Regions from separate parts of the Stenotrophomonas sp. As-7 genome, predicted to be linked through region 2. Evidence: riboswitches for the same ligand, from Rfam matches in the RefSeq annotation. Region 2 holds a riboswitch; the other holds the start of a gene.
The links. A riboswitch is a leader RNA that binds a small molecule or an ion and turns the genes downstream of it on or off. The one in region 2 is predicted to bind thiamine pyrophosphate.
Positions count from the first base shown of each region.

Region 1: another riboswitch for thiamine pyrophosphate. It lies ahead of thiC (phosphomethylpyrimidine synthase ThiC); the one in region 2 lies ahead of QP457_RS01010 (TonB-dependent siderophore receptor).

Region 1 covers NZ_CP127405.1:3,899,070-3,910,977, forward strand. Annotated here, with positions in the region: gene QP457_RS17845 (HDOD domain-containing protein) at 1-506, shown strand, start outside; gene QP457_RS17850 (TonB-dependent receptor) at 694-3,582, opposite strand; gene QP457_RS17855 (helix-turn-helix transcriptional regulator) at 3,632-4,531, opposite strand; gene QP457_RS17860 (winged helix-turn-helix domain-containing protein) at 4,647-6,971, opposite strand; gene QP457_RS17865 (ion channel) at 7,231-7,902, opposite strand; gene thiC (phosphomethylpyrimidine synthase ThiC) at 8,004-9,848, opposite strand; TPP riboswitch at 9,942-10,043, opposite strand; gene QP457_RS17875 (BCCT family transporter) at 10,291-11,868, shown strand.
Region 2 covers NZ_CP127405.1:221,290-233,197, reverse strand. Annotated here, with positions in the region: gene QP457_RS01040 (transporter substrate-binding domain-containing protein) at 1-672, opposite strand, end outside; gene QP457_RS01035 (response regulator transcription factor) at 748-1,386, shown strand; gene QP457_RS01030 (hypothetical protein) at 1,590-2,525, shown strand; gene QP457_RS01025 (peptidoglycan-binding protein) at 2,633-4,660, shown strand; gene QP457_RS01020 (glycine zipper 2TM domain-containing protein) at 4,903-5,313, shown strand; gene QP457_RS01015 (phosphotransferase) at 5,445-6,572, shown strand; TPP riboswitch at 6,728-6,823, shown strand; gene QP457_RS01010 (TonB-dependent siderophore receptor) at 6,894-9,074, shown strand; gene pnuC (nicotinamide riboside transporter PnuC) at 9,131-9,652, shown strand; gene QP457_RS01000 (TonB C-terminal domain-containing protein) at 9,966-10,382, opposite strand; gene QP457_RS00995 (Dyp-type peroxidase) at 10,546-11,520, opposite strand; gene QP457_RS00990 (hypothetical protein) at 11,612-11,884, opposite strand; gene QP457_RS00985 (hypothetical protein) at 11,894-11,908, opposite strand, start outside.

The DNA of each region.
Region 1 (11,908 bases), 1.1 Mb from region 2:
TGGCCACGCTGCGCGATCTGGTACTGGCCAGTGAAGTGTTCTCCGCGCCGACCTTGTCCGGCGCCGAACGCAACTCGCTGCAGCAGCGTGCCTTGATGGCCTCGCGATTGGCCGCACGCCTGCTGCCCGACTCCAGCGCCGAACTCGGTGCCACCGCCGCACTGCTGGCCGACATCGGCCTGCTGCTGCCGGGCGTGCGCAACGAACGCAGCGAACCCGAACTGGCGGACGACGACCGTCCCGGCCATGCCGAAGCCGGCGCCTATCTGCTGGGCCTGTGGGGCCTGCCGATGCCGATCATCGAGGCGGTGGCGTTCCATCTGCAGCCGCAGCGCGCCAACACCCGCAGCTTCTGGGTGACCGGTGCGGTGCACGTGGCACTGGCACTGGTCAACGGCGATCCGGTGGATGAGGAGTATCTGCAGCGCGCCGGTGTGCTGAACAAGCTGCCGCAGTGGCGCGAGCACGCCAACAGCCTGATGGGGCTGGTGCCCAGCGACGCCTGAGGCGTAGCGGCAGGCGGGTGCGCAGGGAATGAAAGGCAGGCCGGGTGGCCTGCCTTTTTTCGTGGTGCCGTTGTGCCGGAACGTTCATCCACGCATGGCGTGGATCTACCCAGTCGGTGCAGCGCTCAAACAAGAAGGGCGGACCTTGCGGCCCGCCCTCCTCTTTCTGCTGTCACGCTTCGATGGATCAGAAGCGCTGGGTGTACTTCATGTAGTAGTAACGACCGATGTCGAAGCCACCGTAGTACGAGAAGCTCGAGTTCGGCTGGCTGTACATGACCGGGCCTTCGTGGTTGAACACGTTGTTGGCACCGACCGAGACCGTAGCCTGCCACGGCAGGGTGTAACGCACCTGCACATCGTGGAAGGTGTTCGAACCAACCTTGCGGGTCGGCTGGCCCAGGGTGTAGGACGAGCTGAAGTCAGGCAGGTTGCACTCGGTGTCGTAGGAGCACGGCTCCTTCATGCTCGAGTAGTAACGCACCGCCCAGTTCACGCCCAGGTTGCCCAGGCTCCAATCGACATTCAGGTTCGAACGGACGCGGAAGTTCGCACCCCAGTCGCCGGTTGCCCAGCTGGTGTGCTGCTCGACCGGGGTCTCGGCTTCGTTGTCGCGCTTGTACTCGAGGTAATCGACGTAGGTGGTCTTCCAGTCAACCACGATCTTGCCGAAGGAGAACTCCGGCAGGCGGTACTTGATGCCCAGGTCGTAACCTGCGGTTTCCTGGTAACCACCGTTGATCAGGGTGCGGGTAACGTCGACCACCTGGTTGACGGTGCGGCCTTCGGTACCGCGGCTGAAGCGGTCACACGCCGACGCCACGCCCAGCACGTAGCACTGGTTGAGGATCGAGGTCACCGACTCGGCGGCGATCACGTTGTCGATGCGGATCTTCCACCAGTCCAGGCTGACGTCCAGGCCCTGCACGAAGTTCGGGCTGTAGACCAGGCCAGCAGTCCAGGTCTTGGAGGTTTCCGGCTGCAGTTCCGGGTTGGAACCCGACTCGAAGGCGCTGTAGGACTGGGTGCCCGGGCCGGTCGACTGTGCGCCGCCCGAGGTGATCTGGCGGAAGTTCGCCGGAACGCCACGTGCACCGCAGGCCGCGGCAACCGACGGGTTGCGCGAGGCCGAACCGAAGCTGCTGTCGCACGGATCGGTGTAGGCGTCGAAGGTCTGCGAGGTGCCGCCGTACATGTTGGCGATGTTCGGCGCGCGGAAGCCCGTCGAATAGGTCGCACGCACCAGCAGGTCGTCGATCGGCTTCCACTTCATGCCGAACTTGCTGTTGATGGTGTCGCCGAAGGTGTTGTAGTCCGAATAGCGACCGGCCATGTCGAGCGACAGTTCCTTGGCGAACGGCATGTCAGCCAGCACCGGAACATTCAGTTCGACGTAGAACTCGTCGAGCTTGTAGCTGCCCTTGGTCGGCGCGCCGGCCAGGTCGGTGCTCAGGCCCGACTGCAGCAGTGCATCCGGGTTGTACTCACCGCTTTCCTGACGGTGCTCGTAACCGGCAGCGATGGCCAGGTCACCGGCCGGCAGCGTGAACAGCGAACCGGAGATGTTGGCGCTGTAAGCCTTGGTGGTGTTGGTGTAGGTGTCGTGGCTCGGCAGGAACAGATAGGCCTGCAGTGCCGGGTCAGCCAGCGAACCATTGCCGGTGGAGCCGTACGGTGCGAGCGGGTTCCACGGGGTGCAACCTGCGATCACCTTGCCCGGGGTACCGCAACGGGCAACGTCGCCGTCCATGAAGGACGGGCCGACGGCGTTCTGCACGTTCGGGATGAACAGGTTGCCGGTGCCGGTCTTGACGCCCTTGTTCTGGTTGTAGACGTAACCCACGTCCCAATCCCAGAACTTGTCAGCGAACTCGAACGAACCTTCCAGGCCGGCCGAGAAGCGGAAGGTTTCCTGCTCGGATTCGGTCTGGCGCGGGAACTCGGAGGTGCGACGGATGAAGTTCGCGTCCTTGCCCAGCGGGTTGTAGATGCTGTCGCCCGACAGCGGGGTGCCGTAGACCTCGGACTGGTACGGGTAGCCGGCAATCTGCGAAGTCGCGGTGCGCTTGGTGTACAGCACGTTCGCGGTAGCGCGGATGTTGTCGGTCAGATCGTAGTTGCCGTTGGCGAACACCGAGCGACGGGTCAACTTGTTCTGCAGCCACATTTCCTGGCTGGCATTGGTGTAATCGCCGGTGCCGAATTCGCGGAAGTCGCCCATGCCGTTGCCGGCACCGGTATTGGCGCGGGTGTACCAGATATCGTCGTTGGCGTTCTGCGGGGTGCCCATGTCGTCGATCAGCACGCCATGGTTGGACGCAGGCGACCAGCCATTGGCATCGTCGTCGGTGGGGAACGGATGGAAGCGACCGTTCGGGTAGCGGCTGAAGGAGCGATCCTTGGCCTTGACCTCGTCTTCCTTGCTGTACTCGGCGCCGAAGGTGATCGAACCACGCTCACCGGTCTGGCCGTAAACGAAGTTGTAGACCTGCTTCTGGCCGTCGCCCTGGCCGTACTGGCCACCGTAGACGCTGGCTTCCAGGCCGTCGAAATTCTTGCGGGTGATGATGTTGACCACGCCGGCGATGGCGTCGGAACCATAGATGGCCGAGGCGCCATCGGTCAGCACTTCGATGCGCTCCACGACCGAGGTCGGGATCGAGGCCAGATCGGTGTAACCACCGGTGCTGGTGCCCATGCGCTTGCCGTCCAGCAGCACCAGGGTGCGCTCCGGGCCGAGGTTGCGCAGGTCGACGTACTGGCCGCCGACTTCTTCGCCCGAGGACAGGGCATCGGCGCGGCTGATCGCCGGCGAACCGGTCGCCGACAGGTTCTGCACGATGTCGGCAACGCTGGTGAAGCCCTGCTTTTCAATGTCGGCGCGCTGCAGCGCGATCACCGGCTGCGCGGTTTCCATGCTTGCCTGGCGGATGCGCGAACCGGTGACCGAAATGCGGTCCAGGTCGGTCGTGCCGCCGGCAGCTGCGTCCTGCGCCGAAGCGAAGGACGGTGCCAAGGCAAGCGCAATGCCGGCCGGCAACAAGCCGAGCCGCACTGCAGGAATACGAACGTTCATCAATCTCTCCAAGGTACGTGTTAGTAGCGTGTTAAAACGCCGTAGCACGTTACGATTGCGTTGCAGCGCTGTATTTGCGCGACACAACCGGAGACTTTGCGGAGTGTGGCGGAAGCTGTCCGTCGTTCTCGCGGAAGCGCGAAGCGGACTGCCCATATCGAGCGCGGAAGGCGCGCGCGAAGCTGCAGCAGTTGTCGAAACCGCTGGCAGCAGCGACTTCACCGACCATCATGTCGGTGTCGCGCAGCAGATCGGCCGCGCGCTCAAGGCGCAACCGTGCCGAAAGCGACTGCGGGCTTTCCTCGTACAGGCTCTGGAACGTCTTGGAGAGATACCAGCTGGAGAAGTTGGTCAGCTCTGCCAGTTCGCCGATGCGCACCACACGGTGGCTGTTGCCTTCCAGATACAGGCGCGCGCGTTGCATGCGACCGAACACCTGGCGCTTGCGACTGCGCGAGCGGCCGGGGCAACGCTGCACGTTGTCTGCCAGGCTGCGCTGCAGACCGGCCAGATGCAGCAGCAGCGGACGCAGCGCCTGCGCCGGCTGCCCGCTGGCGAGGGCGTCACGCCACAGGCGCAGTGCCACGCGTGCATCGGCCCGGTTCATCAGGCCGCGGCCGGCGTACAGGCCGCAGTCGGCCATTTCGGTCAGCACACGCAGTGCTTCGACGTTCAGGTTCATGCCCACGCACAAGCCGTTGCGTCCGGCCTGGACCAGCGGCCTGGACTCCTTCTCGAACGCGATCCACTCGCCCTGGCGAAGGCGGAACCGCCCTTCCTTGGCTTCCACCCACGAGGTACCGCGCACCTGCATCCAGACACTGAAGCTGATGCCGGCGGTCTGCAGGCTGCCGAGGCGGGCAACGCCCATGCAGGTCGGCGCGACATCGTCGATCGACTTGTCCAGGGAGAGGGTTTGGCCACGATCGGCCAGCGAGAGTTGACGCATAGGGGCACCACGGATTTGCCAAGTACAGGCCTCCGTTTTGCCAAATCAGGCGGCAGCGCGTCAGGAAAGACTGCCGAGATCGCCACGAATTCGCGGCGAGATCGTCACGAAGAAGTTACGAAGGCCCTTTTTCGTTCAAGATCAACAATTTGGAGAATGCAGGGAACAGCGCTGGCGGTTGTTCGGGCAGTCGCATCACGCCGATGTCGGCACCATCGCTGATGGCCAGGGCCAGGTACAGGCTGTTTCCGTCGGCACTGGCGCTGAGTCCATTGCCCGCGCTCAGGCGCTGCGCGTCCAGGCAGCGCTCCGCTTCCTCGCGTCCGGACTGGATACGGACAAGGGTCGTGCCGCAGCTGGCACTGCTGCCGAGGTAGTCGATGCTGCCATTGCCGGCCACGGTCCAGGTCCGGTAGCGCCAACGGCTGGGCCGGTCCTCGCTGATCTGCTGCACGCTGGCCGGGGTCAATGCCGCGTCCACCGACCACAGCCCGCCGGCTGCCAGCCGGGTGAACAGCACACGCCCGGTACTGCGGTCGAAACGCGCCTGCGACACGCCTTCCAGGCTGGCCAAGCGCCGCCATGGCTGCGCGCTGCGGTCGAACAGGCTCAACCGGGTGTGCTGGTCGGCATCACGTTCAACCACCAGCAGCTGCTCCGCGTCTGCACCGTACAACGCCTGCAAGGGCTGCTCTGCGGGAACCGGAAGGCGATGCAGCTGCTCATCGCGCGGTGCGATCTCGTAGACCACGGCTTCGCCATGCTCATCGCGGCCCACCACCAGCAGATGCCGGCTGTCGGCCGACCAGTCGGGTGCCTGCCGTGCTTCCGGCTTCAACCCTTCGATCGGCCGCAGCGACTCCGGCCGCTGCATGTCGGCCCACCACAACGCGAAGCTGCCGGAGCGATCGGAACTGAACACCAGTTGCCGTCCATCCGGCGCCACCATCGGCTGCCCATCGCGGCCACTGGAGGCAAACAGACGCTCGCCTGCACCTCCCTGCGCCGGCATCCTGAACACGCCGAACTGCGCGCGCCGATGCACGAACGCCAGCATGTCGCCGCGGCGGGAGACCGCCGGCCACTGCGCATCGTCGAGCCCGGCGTCGCGCAGCGTGCGGCGCTCGACGTCGAGGTAGTACAGGCGCGCTTCGCTGTCCACGCGGCGACCGAACACGATATGTCGACCGTCGCCCAGCCATGCCCAACCGCGCAGCTCGGCCGATTCGGTCGTCAACTGCTCGGGCGTGCCGCCGCTGGCAGGCATCCGCCACAGGTCGCCCAGCTGAGGGTTGCGGACAAACACCAGCCATTTGCCATCCGGGGAATAGCGCGGGGCGTAATCGAAATCATCTTCGTCGACAGCGTAATCCAGCGCACGCCATTGGCCGGTGGCCAGATCGAGCACGCGGATGCCGCGATGGGCATAGCGACCGACCATGCTGCCGAAGACCAGGCCGCGGCCATCGGGTGTCCAGTCGAAACTGAGCAGCTCGGTGCCGTCGCAGCGTGTGGCCTGGCGCACGGCGCCGCCAGTGGCACTGGCGATCAATACCTGGCAGCTGTCATCGGCACCAAAGCGGGCGAAGGCGATTTCGCGGCCATCCGGCGACCAGTTCGGGAAACGGTCGCTGGCACCTGCCGGCGGTGAAAGCAGCTGGCGTGCGGGCGCGTTGCCGGAGGTCTGCACCTTGATGGCGTTGCCGCCCTTGCCGTCGTCGTTGGCGCCTTCGTAGGCAACCTGCGATCCGTCAGGCGAAAGTGTGGGATAGGTCTCAAAACCGGCCGTGGCGGTAATCAATCGATACGGTCGTTCAGGGCTTCCGATCACCCGCGTGCCGTTCTCCACTGCCGCGTCCACCGGAGAGTTCACCGGCGCCGGGCGGCGCAGCAGCAGCACGCTCAACACCACCAGTGCCAGCAGCATCACCACGCCCAGCGCCAGCAGCAGGCGACGGCGGAGGCGCCGCCAGCGACGACTGCCGCGTTCAACCACGGGCGCGCCGACGGGGGCGACGGCATCCGGCGCAGGTGGCGGCGGTACAGACGATTCCTCGGCAGCAGCGATCGCATCGGTTTCGTGGTCTGCCAGCGGCTGCACCGGCACAAGCAAGCGGTAGCCGGTCTTGGCGATGGTCTCGATGTACGCCTGGCCGTTGTCGTCGTCGACGCTGAACGCCTTGCGCAGCTGGGTAACTGCCTGGGTCAGCACATCGTTGGTCGGCAGCGTGTCCGGCCACACTTCGGCGAACAGCTCGTCACGGGTCACCACCCGCCCGGGCTGCCGCATCAACATGCGCAGCACGCCCAGCGACTTGGGCGTCAAACGGCGTGTACGGCGGGCACCGGCGACTTCGACCTCACGCGAGGACAAAGTAACGATGCACTCGCCGACGCGGACGCGGTCGGATTCAGGCGACTGGATTTCGCTGTTGATCATTCGTTGCTATGGGGTTGAAACAGGCCGCAAACACTGTTCACCATCGATCCCTTCCCATCCTTGGCACAGCAAGAAGCCAGATTCCGCACAAAGCATCGGCGCATACCGCAAAAAAAACGAAGCCTCCGGATATTAGCCTATGCGAGTTACCTCGCCTATCGCGTGGTCGACATCAGGCTCTCTCTCGCCGACGCATTCACATAATAAGCATCATCATTCGCGCCCTTTCGGGCGCGATATTTTTATCTGGCGTTCATTTTCAGAAGCGTTTCAGCATGGTCAGGCCGACCAGCCGCGAAACCACCAGCGCGACATACATGACGCCGGAAAACTGCTCCAGCATGACCAGCGCGCGGGCCTGCGGATGCAGTGGCACGACATCACTCAGCCCAACGCCTGACAATAAGCTGAAGCTCAGATAAAGCAGCTCCATCCACGTGCGCTGCGGCCCACCACTGGCGCCCTGGAAACTGCCCGGATACCACTGCTGACATACCGCAAAGGTAAAAGCGAATGCCCACGCCAACAACGTGAACGTGGCGCCGGCCGCAAACAGTTCGTCGCGGGTCACCTTGTGGTCCTGCAGCATGTAGGCGATCAGCGCACCCGCGGTATAGAAATACAGCAGGCTTTCCAGCAGCTGTGCGGTGATGCCCAGTGCCGGCCGGTCGAGCAGTGCCGCAGAGAGGGAAAACACCACCGCCGGGATGGCCAGCACCAACGCCAGCCAGGTTCCCAGCGGGCTGCGCTGCACCACCCACAGGGCCAGGCCGAGCACGGCCATGCCGAACACGCCTACGGCCGCGCGCCCGGCAGCGGTTTCGTCCAGCGCCGGGTACAGCAGTACCGACAGCAGCTGCGCCCCGAGCAGCCAGGCAGAGGGATGACGGCGGGCGATGGCCAGCCAGCGGGTGGTCACGGCAATGGGCATGGTTCCTTATCCCCAGGGAACGATGGGCCGAGGATAGCCGCATGTCCGTGAGATGGGTGATGGGATGACGCCGGGCATGACCCGGCGCTGCCCCTCTGCGATCAGCCCTGCTGGTACACCTCGGCGCCGGCTGCACGGAACTGCTCGGACTTCTCCTGCATGCCCTTCTCGGCGTATTCGCGCACGTCCTGGGTGATCTTCATCGAGCAGAAGTGCGGGCCGCACATCGAACAGAAATGTGCCAGCTTGTGCGCGTCCTTGGGCAGCGTCTCGTCGTGGAATTCCTTGGCCTTCTCCGGGTCCAGACCGAGGTGGAACTGGTCGTCCCAGCGGAACTCGAATCGCGCCTTGCTCAATGCGTTGTCACGCACCTGCGCACCGGGGTGGCCCTTGGCGAGATCGGCCGCGTGCGCGGCGATGCGATAGGCCATGATGCCGTCGCGCACGTCCTGACGGTTTGGCAGGCCCAGATGCTCCTTCGGCGTGACATAGCAGAGCATGGCGGTACCGAACCAACCGATCATCGCCGCGCCGATGGCACTGGTGATGTGGTCATAGCCCGGCGCGATGTCGGTGGTCAGCGGGCCAAGCGTGTAGAACGGTGCCTCGCCGCACTCGCGCAGCTGCTTGTCCATGTTCTCCTTGATCAGCTGCATCGGCACATGGCCGGGGCCTTCGATCATGGTCTGCACGTCGTGCTTCCAGGCGATCTTCGTCAACTCACCCAGCGTTTCCAGCTCGCCGAACTGCGCCGCATCGTTGGCATCGGCAATGCAGCCCGGGCGCAGGCCATCGCCCAGCGAGAAGGTCACGTCATAGGCCTTCATGATTTCGCAGATGTCTTCGAAATGCGTGTAAAGGAAGTTTTCCTTGTGGTGGGCCAGGCACCACTTGGCCATGATCGAACCGCCGCGGCTGACGATGCCGGTAACGCGCTTGGCGGTGAGTGGCACGTAGCGCAGCAGCACGCCGGCATGGATGGTGAAGTAGTCCACGCCCTGTTCGGCCTGTTCGATCAGGGTGTCGCGGAAGATCTCCCAGGTCAGCGCTTCGGCGCGGCCGTCGACCTTCTCCAGCGCCTGGTAGATCGGCACCGTACCGATCGCCACCGGCGAGTTGCGGATGATCCACTCGCGCGTTTCGTGGATGTGCTTGCCGGTGGACAGGTCCATCACCGTGTCACCGCCCCAGCGGATCGCCCACACCAGCTTTTCCACTTCCTCGGCAATACCCGAGGACACCGCGCTGTTGCCGATGTTGGCGTTGATCTTGGTGAGGAAGTTGCGGCCGATGATCATCGGCTCGCTTTCCGGGTGATTGATGTTGTTGGGCAGCACCGCACGGCCGCGGGCGATTTCCTCGCGCACGAATTCCGGGGTGATGATGTGCTGGATCGATGCGCCGAAGGATTCACCGGGATGCTGCTGCAGCAGTGCGGCATCACGGATCGCCTCCAGCCGCTGGTTCTCGCGGATGGCGACGAATTCCATTTCCGGGGTGATGATGCCGCGGCGCGCATAGTGCATCTGGGTGACGTTGGCACCAGCACGCGCGCGGCGTGGCAGGCTGCGCGCGGGGAAGCGCACCGGATCCAGCTTGGGATCGTGCTCACGCGCGCGGCCGAACGAAGAGCTGAGGCCGTCAAGCTGTTCGGTGTCGTTGCGCTCCTCCACCCAGCCGCGACGCAGTGCCGGCAGACCGGCAGACAGGTCGATGCGCACGTCCGGATCGGTGTACGGGCCGGAGGTGTCGTAGACGGTGACCGGTGCGTTCTCTTCGCCACCGAACACGGTGGGCGTGCGGGTCAGCGCGATCTCGCGCATCGGCACCTGCAGGTCCGCGCGCGAGCCGGGCACGTGGATCTTGCGCGAGCCGGGTATGGGCCGGGTCACGGACTCGGAGAGTTGCTGGGCCTGTTGCTGCAGGGCAGAGAGCTGTGCGTTCATCGGGCATCGTCCAGGAAGGTCAGGGACGAAGCGGCGGCGCACTGCACCCACGCCCGGACAGCACCAAGGCAGTCCTTGGGCGGGGTCGGGGCACGGCTGCATTGCAAAGCTTCCCTACGCCGGTATGAGCCGGATCAGGTTCCAAGGGACTATCTCAACCGTGGCCACAAGGCCGCGGTACCCCCGCTTCTTGGTGCGCATTAGAACATAGAAACCACTCGGCCTCCTGGCCGTACACCCACGCCTGGCGTGGATCTACTACACCCGCGTTAACAGAACCGTGACGTCGCATTCAGTAACGTGCACGCGCGCCGCACCGCCGCAAGCGGTGCTTTCCCTGCCGCCATCGCGGCGTCTGTCCGGTGCGCGCACGCTGTCGCCGGCCCACTCCCTGCAAGCTTTTGCTCGCTCCCCTCAATCCCTTGATCGGAGAAGCTCCTTCATGGTGTTTCGCATTTCCATCGCACTGGTACTTGCCCTGGTGCTGCTGGCCGGCCTCGCGCCTGGCCCCTTCAATACCGTCGTGCAGGCGGCGCTGGCCGATGTCATCCGCAGCGTCGGTTGGCTGTACCTGCTGGTCGTATTCCTGGCACTGGTATTCCTGATGTACCTGGCGTTCGGCCGCTTCGGCAACCTGCGCATCGGTGGCGAAGACGCCGAGCCCGAGTTTTCGCGCGCCAGCTGGATGTCGATGCTGTTCGCTGCCGGCATGGGCATCGGCCTGGTGTTCTGGGGAGCTGCCGAACCGATCTCGCACTTCACCAAGCCACCGGAAGGCCTGGCAGCACAGAGCATGGATGCTGCGCGTGCGTCGATGCGCTATGCGTTCTTCCATTGGGGCCTGCATCCGTGGGCGATCTACGCGCTGATCGGTCTGGCGATGGCCTGGTTCCAGTTCAACCGCAATGGACGCGGACTGGTCAGCGATATGCTGCAGCCGATCATCGGCCGCCACCACCGCGGTTGGATCGGCCGCGTCGTCAACATCGCGGCGGTGGTTGCCACGGCGATCGGCGTGGCGACGACGCTCGGCTTCGGCACCATCCAGATCGCTGCGGGTGTGGAGCGCGTGTTCGGCCTGCAGGCTACGGTGCCGGTGCAGATGACCATCATCGCCATTGCCTTCGTGCTGTACATGGCCTCCACCGCCAGCGGCGTGGAGCGCGGCGTGAAGTGGCTGTCCAACTTCAACCTGGCGCTGGCGGCGTTGCTGGCCGCGACCGTACTGGTGCTGGGACCGACCGGATTCATCTTCGATACGTTCACCACCACGCTGGGTTCCTACCTCAACCAACTGGTGACCATGAGCCTGCGCATGTCGCCGTTCTCCGGCAGCACCTGGGTGGCCGACTGGACGATCTTCTACTGGGCCTGGTGGATTTCCTGGGCACCGTTCGTGGGCTCGTTCATCGCACGCATCTCGCGCGGCCGCAGCGTGCGCGAGTTCGTGATCGGCGTGGTGCTGGCACCGACGCTGCTGGGCTTCTTCTGGTTCGCGGTTTTCGGCGGCACCGCGCTGTGGGCACAGATCTTCGGCCACGCCGACCTGGTGCAGGCGCTGGGCAATGGCTACGAGACGGTGTTGTTCACCCTGTTCGACAGCCTGCCGGCATCGCTGATGCTGTCGGCGGTGGCGTTGGTGCTGTTGATGATCTTCTTCGTGACCTCGGCCGATTCGGCGGTACTGGTATTGGCCAGCATGTCCACCGACGAAGCCGGCGATCCGCCGCTGAAGCGCAAACTGGCGTGGGGCATCGCGGTCGCGTTGATCGCGGCGGCATTGCTGTTGGCGGGTGGGCTGGATGCGCTGCAGGGAATGATCACGATCGCAGCGTTGCCATTCGCTCTGCTGATGGTGCTGGTGATGGTGTCGCTGTACCGGGTGCTGGACCAGGAGTACACGCGCGAGCGCCGGCAGACGCAGCGCCAGCGACGCATGATCGATGCGTGGATCGCACGTGAGATGGCGGCGCAGGAAGAGACCCAGGCGGAGGCGGCGCGGGCGCAGGATTCGGATTGAGGGTGTTTTGCAGCCTGCGGCTGCACCGCTTTTTTTTCAA
Region 2 (11,908 bases):
CAGATCGCTGGGCCGCAGCAACACCACGCCCTTCAACTTGGCGGCGGCGATCAGTTCCGTTGCCACGTAGGCGTTACCGATGAAAATGTCGGCTTTGTCGTCTCTGACCATATTCAGGGCGGTCAGCGTGTTGTCTGCGACAAGTTGTCGTGCCCTTGGGAATCGCGCACGCACCTGCGGCCCGGTCATGAAGTCCTGCTCGACCACAACGCGCAGGCCATCCAGATCGGGGGCCTCCGAAGCACGCAGGTCCTGGGGACGCCCGACCATGGCCAGCGGTGCTTCGGCATAGGCGGCGGTGTAGACCATGCAACGGGTACGCTCGGCGCTGAGCGCGATGTTCATTACCACGTCGATCTCGCCGCGACATGCCGCATCCAGCACCGAGGGCCAGTCTGCAAAGCGGCGCGTCTCCACCTTCAGTCCAAGCTGACGGGCCGAAAGCGTCAGGTAGTCCGGGCCGAGGCCCACCTGCTTCCCGTCCTGGATCGACTCAAAAGGGGGCCAGCCACTGTCATACTGTCCAACAACGACAACAGGATGTGCGGCCAGGTATTCGCGCTGCAGGGGACTGAGCGGCAACGGTCCCGGCGCGGACGCGGACTGGGCCAGCGCCGGCAGAGCCAGCAGGGTCGTCAACAGGATCAGTCCACGAGCCGCCCAGCTGCGCATCTGCAACGATCTCCTGGAAGTCCTGCCAAGGACCGCGATAGTCGCGGTCCGGCGTGCCGATGGCCATACTAGAGCATGACCTTGCGCATCATCATCGCAGACGATCACCCCGTGGTCCGCATCGGTACCCGCGCCGTCATCGAGTCCAGCGGCGTTGGCAAAGTCGTTGGCGAGGCCGACAACGCCCAGGCGCTGATGACCCTGCTGACCACCCAGCCCTGCGACCTGCTGGTCACCGACTATTCGATGCCCGGCAGCCCCCAGGCCGATGGCTTCGCCATGATCGGCATGATCCGCCGCCGCCATCCCGACCTGCCGGTGCTCATGCTCAGCGTTTCCAACAACCTGGCGATCCTGCGCATGGTGCTCGACAGCGGCGTGCTCGGCCTGGTCGACAAGAGTTCGTCAATGGATGAACTGCCGCAGGCGATCCAGGCGGTCTATCGCGGCCAGTCCTACATCAGCCGCAGCCTGCGTGAGCGGGTGGAGGAAGCCGGCAGCTGGCGCATGCGCGAGGGCGATGGCAAGCCGTTGTCACCGCGCGAAGTGGAGGTGCTGCGCCTGCTCGGCACCGGCATGACGGTAAAGGAAATCTCGCTGCAGCTGCACAAGAGCGTCAGCACCATCAGCCGCCAGAAGGGTGATGCCATGCTCAAGCTGGGGCTGAAGGGCGACGCGGAACTGTTCGACTACCTGCGCGACGGCAGGATCTGAGACACCGTTCACAGCTCTTTGGGGAGCCTCCCCCCTGCCCCCCTGTGATCATCGTCGCATCTGTGCCATTATCCGCCCTGATGGGTTTTCCTATGCGAGGTCGAAGGAATCGACCGGCTCATCACGACGTTCCCCCTCACTGAGGGTGGGGCGTGTTCTGCGTTGGCCTTCCTGTCCGACGCCCGCAAACCATGGAGAGGTGCATGAAGATCCTTCCGCAATCCCGCTTGGCCCGTGTCCGCCCACGTCTGTGTGCGACGTTCGCCGGCCTGCTCGTTGCGTTGCTTGCCAGCGCCTGCACCCCCTCGACTTCGACCGCGTCACCACAGGGCGCCACCGCGCCACGACAGGATGTTGCCCCGATGCAGAGCTCCGCCACACCCGCCACCACGGCCACCGCCACGCCCCCCGATGCCGGCAGCGTGCTGTATTTCATCTACGACGTCGACGGCGATGGTGCCGTTTCGTATGAAGTAGCCAATGGCAGTGTCGCCACCTTCTGGTTCGGCCATGCCTTCGAAGTGGCCGGCACCCGCTATTACACCGGCTTTGCCTGGAACACGCCGCAGAAGTACGGCAAGCCCGGCGAAGACGACGTCGGTCCGGACAGCCAGGTCACGCTCACCGAGGCCACCTTCACCCTGACCGGCGACAAGCCGGATCGGCCGTGGGTGTTCAAGGGTGCCGAACCGTGGATCGGCACCGTCGGCGCCTACGGCACCGCGCCGGACATAGACAGCAAGCGCAAGCCGCTGGAGTACCGCACCCCGGCCGGCAAGCTGGTGCTGGCGGTGCCGACCAGCACCTTCGCCACCGGTACCAGCATCGAAAGCTACACCGTGCTGGTGTTCAACCCGGACTACGAGAAATCCGAAGACGGCCAGGTCTGGGCCAGCCTCGGCACGGTGATCACCGGCGAAGACAATTCGGCCGCCTGCGACGACGGCCAGGTGATGCCGTGCGTCAGCAACCGGGGCGTTCTGGCCTTCAACGCCGTCGCCGGCAGCGACCTGCCCAGCATCAGTGTCACCGCCACCGGCACCACCATTTCCGGCCCGGGCCAGACCCGTGCGCTGGGTGCGGCCGATGCACGCCAGTACCACTACGACGCCGCCCGCAAGGCCTACGTCGAAAAGTAAGACGCACCACCCCGCAGCACCTGTTGACCGACATGTTGAAGACTCACGGATGAGTCCGGTTGGCGTATCGCGGCAAAGGCCGCACCATCAACCCCAGAGGAAGTGTCATGGCACAACGTGACTACAGCAGAAAGGAAGTTCTCGACATCATCGAGCAGGTTGCACAGCGCAAGGGCATCGCCAGCGAAGACTTCCTGCGCTTTGCCCACATCGAGACCGGTGGCCGCTTTGACGAGCGCGCGCACAACGACAAGACCGATGCCAAGGGCCTGTTCCAGTTCCTGCCGTCGTCGGCCAAGCAGTACGGCCTGACCGGCCACGAGTACGACCCGACCCGCAACACCGAAGCGGCAGCGGAGATGTTCAAGCGCAACCTGGTGGACATGGAAAAGCGCCATGACCGCACCGGCCACCCGTACCTGTCCGGTGATGACAAGCCGAGCGGCCTGGACCTGTATCTGGCACACCAGCAGGGTGCGGCCGGCTACGGTTCGATCCAGACCGCGATCGCCACCGGCACGTTCGGCCTGGTGCGCGACGGCCACGGCGATCCGATCGACATGCGCCCGCGCATCATGGGCCAGATCGGCGGTGACGTGGAAGCGCTGACCGGGCATACGCGCGCCGAGATGCGCACGATGAATGATCGTGACCTGGCCAGTACCTTCGCCCAGTACTACGACCGCAAGTACGACGCGATCAGCATCCCGGAAAAGAACATCGCGCCGATCACCGAGGCCCAGGCACGTCCGGCACCGGTGCAGGCCGCACCGACGCAGACCGTGGCCCCGGCCGCGCAGGCCGCTGTTGCCACCGGTGCCGCGACCATCGCCGCCACCGCCACGGCTGCCGCAGCCAAGCCGGATGCACCCGGCATTTCGCTGGATGCGGCCTACAACGCCGGCGTGAAGTACGACAACGTCAAGTACGCGATCAACATCGAATCCAGCCAGTACTACCGTGGCAAGGGCGTCACCGGCAAGAACGTCGACCAGGGCTACATCGACTGCTCCGGCTGGGTCGGCACGATGCTCAACAAGACCCAGGACGAGATCAACCAGAAGGCCGGCCGCGCGGTGTTCGCCGACGCCGACAAGATCAAGCTGGGCTTCGCCGGCTCCGGCGGTATCGTGCACGAGGCCTACAAGGACTCGGGCGTGCTGCTCAAGCGCGACGACATCCTCAAGCCGGGTGCGCTGAAGGAAGGCATGGTGATCGGCCTGGATACGGCCAAGACCAAGCACGAGCACTGGAATGGCATCGACCACATCGTGATGGTGGTGCGTGACCCGAACACCGACAAGCTGCTGATCAGCCAGTCCACCGGCAAGCTGGGCGTGCACACGATGCCGGTGGAGGATTACCTCAAGCAGGTGAAGGACCACCCGAACTGGAAGCTGTTCGCCTCCGATCCGCTGCACCAGGCACGCGACCTGCTGGAAAACCGCAGCCAGACGCATGAGCAGGCGCAGGCCAAGAGCGCGTCCGAGCCGAAGCCGGCAGCGCAGGAAAAGCCGCAGACCAGCAACGAAGTGCATAAGCAGGGTGCGCACGGCGAAGGTGTGCGCAGGGCGCAGGAACAGCTGGGCCACCTGGGATATGTGGGCGCCGACGGCAAACCGCTGGTCGAAGATGGAAAGTTCGGTCGCAACACCGAGGCTGCCGTGCGCCAGCTGCAGAAGGACAACGGTCTGGCAGTGGACGGCATCATCGGCCCGAAGACGCTGGATGCGATCAAGGACGCGCGCGAGCGCCCGCTGCTCAATGACGAGCGCCATCCGCAGAACCCGATGTACAACCAGGCCGTGAAGGGCATGGAGGGCCTGCCGGCAGGCACCTTCAAGGACCGCCATGCACTGGAGGCGGCCGCCGCTGCACTGACCAAGGAAGCGCAGGCCAGCGGCATGCAGCGCATCGATTCGGTGGTGCCCAGCACCAACGGCGAGCGCATGTTTGCCGTACAGGGCACCGCCGGCGACCCGGCCGCCTGCCGCGCGGCGGTAGAAACCCGCGCTGCCAGCGAGCAGAGCATGGCGCTCAGCAGTGGTGCGGTGCACGGTGCACCGAATGTCCTGCAGCAGCAGGACGCCCAGCAGGAGCAGGTGAAGCAGGCCCAGCGCGCCATGGGCCACTGAGCCAGGCAGGGGGATACCTGGGGAAGGGCCGCGTTGCGGCCCTTTTCCTTTCTGGCAGCTGAGCGGCCGCAGCGCTTTCAGCCTCGCTTCATGCCGCCTGACGCTAGATGAATGCGCAAGCCGCACGGGGATCGCGCGCAATGTTCCGGCAATGTCCGGGCACCAGCGTGGTCCCTACGGCAGCCGGGGCGCCCAGCGCCCTCCCTGCCCACCGTGGCATGCACCTCACAGGAGAACCCAACATGCTCAGCACTTCCGCACTCAGCTTCCGTGGTCTGGCGATGGCCCTGGCACTTCTTGCCGGCGTGGCCGTGGTCAGTGATGCCAGCGCGATGTCGAGGAAGGACAAGCGCACCGTGGTCGGTGCCGTCGTCGGCGGCGTGGCGGGTCACCTGATCTCCAACGGCGACCCGGCCGCCACCGTCGGCGGCGCGGTTGCCGGCGGCGCCATCGGCAACCTGACCACCTCCGACCGCCATGACCGCCGCTACGACGGGCGCTATGACCGCCGTTATGACCGTGGCTACGATCGCCGTTATGACCGGGGCTACAACCGCGGTTATGGCCATGACCGCCGCGATGACCGTCGCTGGCAGCGCGAGCGCCATGACAACCGTTACTACCACGACCGCGGCCGCCATCGCGGCTGGTAAGCGCGCCGGCCACAGGCCGCACATGATGTGTCCCTGACGGGCGGGTCGATGACCCGCCCGTTTGCGTCTGTGGCGTCCATGGCGTTGAATGCGCAGCCTTGGATGTTCCTTTACTCACCAGCGGCCGTGGCATGACTTCTTCCCCCCATCGCGTGCAGGGCCTCAACAACGACGAGGTCGCCGCTGACTGGCCGGCGATCGACGCGCAGGAGATCACCTGGCTGCGTGGCCATTTTCCGCAGCTGGGCGCGGACAGCACGCTGCGCTGGCACAGCCCGCGTCCGTTGTCGGCCGCGGCCATCGTCGACGGCACGCGCGGTCCGGTCTTCATCAAGCGCCACCACCACAGTGTGCGCAGCGCTGGAAGCCTGGAAGAGGAACACCGTTTCATCGCGCATCTGGCGACTGCCGGCATGCCGGTAGTGCAGGTACTGGCCAGCAACGAGGGCCGCACCGCACTCGAACACGGCCAGTGGACCTACGAACTGCATGCGGTGGGCGCCGGCAGGGACCTTTATCGCGAGCTGCCGTCATGGTCGCCGTTGACCGACGTCGCCCAGGCCCGCGAGGCAGGGCGCATGCTGGCCACGCTGCACCGCGCGGCAGCCGGCTACCACGCCCCGCAACGCAGTACCCATCTGCTGGTGGCACGCGACGACCTGATCCGCGCCGATGACCCGATCGCCGCGCTGAAGGCCGACCTCGGCAACCGCCCCGGGTTGGCCCGCTACCTGGCGCGCATTCCCTGGGAAGAACAGCTGCACCGCGACGTGCTGCCCTGGCACCACGGCCTGGCCGCGCGCCTGCAGGACGAACCACGGCTGTGGGCGCACAACGACTGGCACGTTTCCAACCTGCTGTGGAACGACGACGGCACGATTGCCACGGTGCTCGATTTCGGCCTGGCCTCGCCGACCAGCGCGCTGTTCGACCTGGCCACCGCAATCGAACGCAACGCGGTGGCCTGGCTGCAGCTGGAGCGCGGCACCGACGCGGTACGCATCGATATCGCCCTGGCCCTGCTGGACGGCTACCGGCAGGAATTGCCGCTGTCGCCCACGCGCGTGCACCTGCTGGCCGACCTGCTGCCGATGGTGCATTTCGACTTCGCTCTGTCCGAAGTGGAGTACTTCGAGGGCGTCACCGGCTCCACCGCGAATGCCGACGTCGCCTGGCAGCCGTTCATGCTCGGGCATCCGGCCTGGTTCGCCTCGGCCCCCGGCCAGGCCCTGCTGGCGGCCCTGCACGCCGCCGCGTAAGCCGCGAGCCACCCAACCCGCTGGGTACCCAGTAGATCGACGCCATGCGTCGATGATGCGCTCGGCCGAGGTCAGATCCGTTGCCGCTGTAAAGGGATCTGACCCCGGCTGAAGGGCGGTAGCTCGCAAATCCGTACCATTTGTAGTGAAATGGTCACCTGAAGCGGGGGTGCCTGGATTTGCCAGGCTGAGAGAGTCCCTTGGAACCTGATCCGGTTTGCACCGGCGTAGGGAGCTTTGAGCCGCAGCCACACCCCCGTCATGGGCCGGTGCACCTGCGCGCCGTCGCTTCGTCTCCCTTGTTGTCTGAAGACGAATCGAATGAACCGCTGCCTGCGCCCCACCCTGCTCGCCCTTGCCCTCTGCGCTGCCCTGCCGCTGTACGCCAGCGAGGCAGGCACCGACGCCGTTGATGCTCCGCCGTCCTCGCCCACCGATCTGGCGGCAGTGCGCGTGCAGGCCGGCAAGCCGGCCACCGACACCTCGCGCGTCAACGCGTTCGGCGGCGGCTCCTGGAAGGACACGCCCGCTTCGGTGAACGTGCTGGAGCGCGACTACCTCGACCGTCGCCAGGTGCGTTCGCTGTCCGAGCTGGCCAGCAACGATGCCTCGCTGGGCGATGCCTATGCGCCGGTGGGCTACTACCAGAACATCGCCATCCGCGGCTTCGCGCTGGACGCGGCCACCGGCTACCGGTTCAACGGCATGTCCATCGCCGGCGAACAGCGCCTGGCGCTGGAGAACATCCAGGAAGTGCAGATCCTGAAGGGCGAAACCGGCCTCGCGGCTGGCGTGATGGCGCCCGGCGGCATCATCAACTACGTGGGCAAGCGCCCGGCGGAAGTACGCACGGTCACCCTGGGCACCGATTCGGAAGGCTCGCGCTATGCCGCCGTGGATGTCGGCCACTGGCTGACCCCGCGCTTCGGCGTCCGCTTCAATGCCGCCTGGGATGCCAACGATTCCTACGTCGAGCATGCCGACGGTCGCCGCAACTTCTATTCGCTGTCCACCGACTGGCTGATCGGCGAACACGGCAAGCTGGAAGTGGATGCCAACTACCAGACCAGCTCGCAGCGCTCGGTGTCCGGCTTCCAGCTGCTGGGCGCGCGGGACCTGCCACGCGGCGTCGACCGCGAGCGCCTGCTCGGCTACCAGCCGTGGCAGCGGCCGGTGGACATCGCCAGCACCAACATCACCGCCCTGCACACCTACGACTTCAACGACGCCTGGCAGTCGCGGCTGTCGATCGGCCACAGCCGCTCGGTGATCGATGACAACGTCGCCTTCGCCTATGGCTGCTACTACACCGCAGGGTGCGCAGATGGCAGTGTGCCGGGCAACTATTTCGCCCCCAACGGCGACTACGACATCTACGACTACCGCAGCCCGGATGACACCCGCCGCAACCAGCAGGCGCGTGCCGAACTGCGCGGCAGCTTCGACACCGGCAGCGTCGGCCACCAGCTGAGCATCGGCGCGGACTACTTCCGCCGCACCGTCGACAAGCGCCCGAGCGTCAACGAGTACGTCGGCACCAGCAACATCCACGATGCGCAGGTGCCGGTGTTCGAGCCCTCACCGAAGATGCCGGGTGCATCGGCACGGCGCCTGGACAGCCGCCAGACCGCGTTCTTCGCACTGGACCGGATGAGCTTCGGCGATGACTGGCAGTGGCTGGCCGGTGGCCGCTTCGTGCGCCTGGACGAGCGCGCCTATGACAAGCGCGGCACGCCGCAGCGCCACAGCCGTTTGTCGCGCTTCCTGCCGCAGACCGCGCTGGTGTGGAAGGCCACCGACCAGCTCAACGCCTACGCCAGCTACGTGCGCGGCATTTCGCTGGGCCAGGAAGCACCGTTCTGGACGTCCAACGCCGATACCTTCCTGCCGTCGATGCAGTCGCGGCAGCTGGAAGTGGGTGTGAAGTACGTACCGGTGGACGCTCTTACCCTGGGCGCCGCAGTGTTCCGCACTACCCAGCCCTACCAGTACGCAAAGCCGGACGGCAGTGATGCCGGCTACACCTTCGTCGAAGAAGGCAAGCAGACCCATACCGGCCTGGAACTGACCGCCAACGGCCAGCTGACCGACGCGCTGCAGATCGTCGCCAGCGCCAGCGTGCTGCAGGCGCGCGCACGCGACAGCGGTACTCCGGCCTATGAAGGCCATCAGCTGGTGAACGTGCCGAAGGTGCGCGCCAGCGTGCATCTGGCCTATGCACTGCCGTTCGCCGAGGGCCTGGAGGTGACCGGTGGTTGGCGCTATGCCGCCGCCAACGTCGCCCGCGCCGATGGCGGTGTACGCGCACCGGACTACTCGGTGTTCGACGCTGGCCTGCGCTTCCAGCACCGCCTGCACGAGCGTGCCGTGACCTGGAACCTGTCGGTGGACAACCTGTTCAACCGCTTCTACTGGCGCGACACCGGCAGCAGCGGCGGTGACTACTACCTGTTCCCGGGCGCACCGCGACAGGCACGCCTGTCGGTGACGTTCGCGCTGTGAGCGGCGTCGCGCTCGAGTGGACTGCAGCCCTCTTCAGCATCCTCGGGGTGTGGCTGATGGCGAAGCGACGGCTGGCCGCGTGGCCGGTCGGCCTGCTGTCGGTCGCGCTGTATGGCGCAGTGTTCGCCGAGGCCAAGCTGTACTCGGACACGCTGCTGCAGGTCGCCTTCGGCGGTTTCCTGGTCTATGGCTGGATCAACTGGCGCCAGCACGCGGCCGATGAAGGCAGCATCCGCATCGTGCCGCTGGCGCGCGACACGCTGCTGCGCGACCTCGCCATCGGCCTGTGTGGCGGCGTCGCGCTTGGCGCCGGCATGCATACCTTCACCGATGCGGCGCTGCCATGGCTGGACGCGATGCTGACCGCGTTGAGCTTGGTCGGGCAGTGGTGGCAGGCACGCCGACACGCCGCCTGCTGGTGGGTGTGGATCGTGGTGGACGTGGTCTACGTGGGCGCGTACCTGTTCAAGTCGCTGCACGTGACTGCTGCGTTGTACGTGTTCTTCCTGGGCCTGGCATTGTTCGGGCTGCGGGCGTGGCGTGCAGCCGCGCGGGAACCGCAGCTGGCAACGCGGTAGAGCCTCGCCATGCGTGGCTGTTGTGGGCAATCGGCACGCGATCCACGCATGGCGTGGATCTACTGGTAGTCGCCAACCTTGGTTGGCACCTGCCAAACGCAGCCACGCATGCGGAGACACATAGTAGAGCCTCGCCATGCGTGGCTGTTGTGGGCAATCGGCACGCGATCCACGCATGGCGTGGATCTACTGGTAGTCGCCAACCTTGGTTGGCACCTGCCAAACGCAGCCACGCATGCGGAGACACATAGTAGAGCCTCGCCATGCGTGGCTGTTGTGGGCAATCGGCACGCGATCCACGCATGGCGTGGATCTACTGGGTAAGCACCAGCCCCAACCGCAGCGGCTGGCGCATGTCCTTCGGCGGCGCCGCCGGCAACGCCGTGGCCTGCAGCGTCGCACGCAGATCGGCATCCACCTGGGCATCACCCAAGCTGTCGAATTCCAGTTTGGAGATCGCGCCATCGCGGGCGATCCACACGCTCACCACCAGCGGTGTCGGCGTATCGGGATGCTCCTGCAGCCAGGCCAGCAGGCGCTGGGCGCGTGGATCCTGTTCCTGCTGCAGGCGCTGCTGCAACTCGCCGCTGACGGAGGCGGCATAGGCCATCCAATGCGCAGGCGCGTCCTGTGCGGACACGCTGGCGCTGCCCAGTGCCAGCAGGCCCAGCAACCATGCCACCGGGCGCCAGCCGCGGCGCGTGGTGCGCCTGTTGCCTGCAGAATCCATCACCCACGTCTCCACTGCCGTCCAACGCATCATGGTCGGCGCTGTAGATGACAGGCAGATGGCGGAGGCTGCAGTAGAGCCACGCCATGCGTGGCTGTTCTGGGCAACCGGTTGATCCATCCACGCATGGCGTGGATCTACCTGGCTGCCCCGCCCGGCGTGATCAGTCGCCCAAGTCGGCCAACACCTTGCGCGAGGGGGCGAAGAAGGTGACGCCGGTGGTCGCGGTGGAGAAATCGAGGATGCGGTCGTGCAACGGCGCGGGATTGCCGATGAACATCCGCTCCAGCATCTGCTCGATCACCCACAGCCGACGCGTGTAGCCGATGAAGTAGGTGCCGTACTCGCCACGCCCCGGGTTGGCGAAGGGCATGTTGTCGCGCAGGATCTCGTGCTCGCCGTCGGCATCCTCGATGGTGCACAGCGTCTTGTGCGACTTCTGCGCGTCGGCCGGCGCGTCATCCAGCTCCATGTTGTCGTGCTTGGTGCGGCCGATGATCGCTTCCTGCGCTTCGGTCTTCTGCGCACGCCAGGCATCGAGGTTGTGCAGGTACTTCTGCACCACCACGTAGCTGCCGCCGGCATGGTCGGGATCCTCTTCGCCGACGATGGTCGCCTCCGGCAGCGACAGGCCCTCCGGGTTGGCGGTACCGTCGACGAAATCGAGCAGGTCACGGCCATCGAAGTAGCGGAAACCGGCCACGTCATCCACCGCTTCCACGGCATCACCGAAGGCGAGGAGCAGGTTCTTCTCAAACGCCACGATCAGGTCCATCGTGCGCGCACGGATGTGGTACAGCAGGTCGCCCGGCGTGGATACCGCCGTATGGGTGGCACCCTTCACTTCCTGGAACGGCTTCAACTCGCGCGGTGGCGTGCTGCCCACCAGCGGCGCCCACACGCGGTGGCCAATGGCCACATTGCAGGTAAAGGTGCGTTCGATCTCGCGGATGGCGGTGTTCTTGATCAGGTCATCGGTGCTGGCCAGCACCTCACGCACTTTCGCCAGCGACGCCTCATCGTCCTTCACCGTCAGCACCAGGAACGCGGCCGAATGGGTCAGCGGCGCGGTGATCTGCTGCGGCTCGTTGTCGAGCGTGTGGTTGAGGGCGGTGATGGGGGCGGGCTGGGCGTTCACGGCAGTTCCTGCTGGCTTGAGGCGGGCACATCGCATGGGGCGATGTGCGGGCGATCATAGCGGAACGGCGTTGCCGGCGACGGAGCGGTTCTCAGTTCGCGGCGAGCGTGAGCCATTCGTCGGCGAGCGCGCGTGCCCGCTGTTCGCTGTCGGTGATCGAATGCTCCGGCTGCTGCAGCCGCCACTCTCCCTGCCATTGCGGCAGCATGTGTCCGCGCAGGAAATGCTCGACGCGGAAGCTCTGCCCGACAGCATGGATGCAGACCAGCCGGATGCCGTCCTGGGAGACAACAGCGTCCAGCAGCTGCCAGCCATCCGCAGCATCGCGCAGCAGATGCGCCCCGGCGATCTCGATCACGTCCATGCTGTGCGACTACGCCGTGGTCAC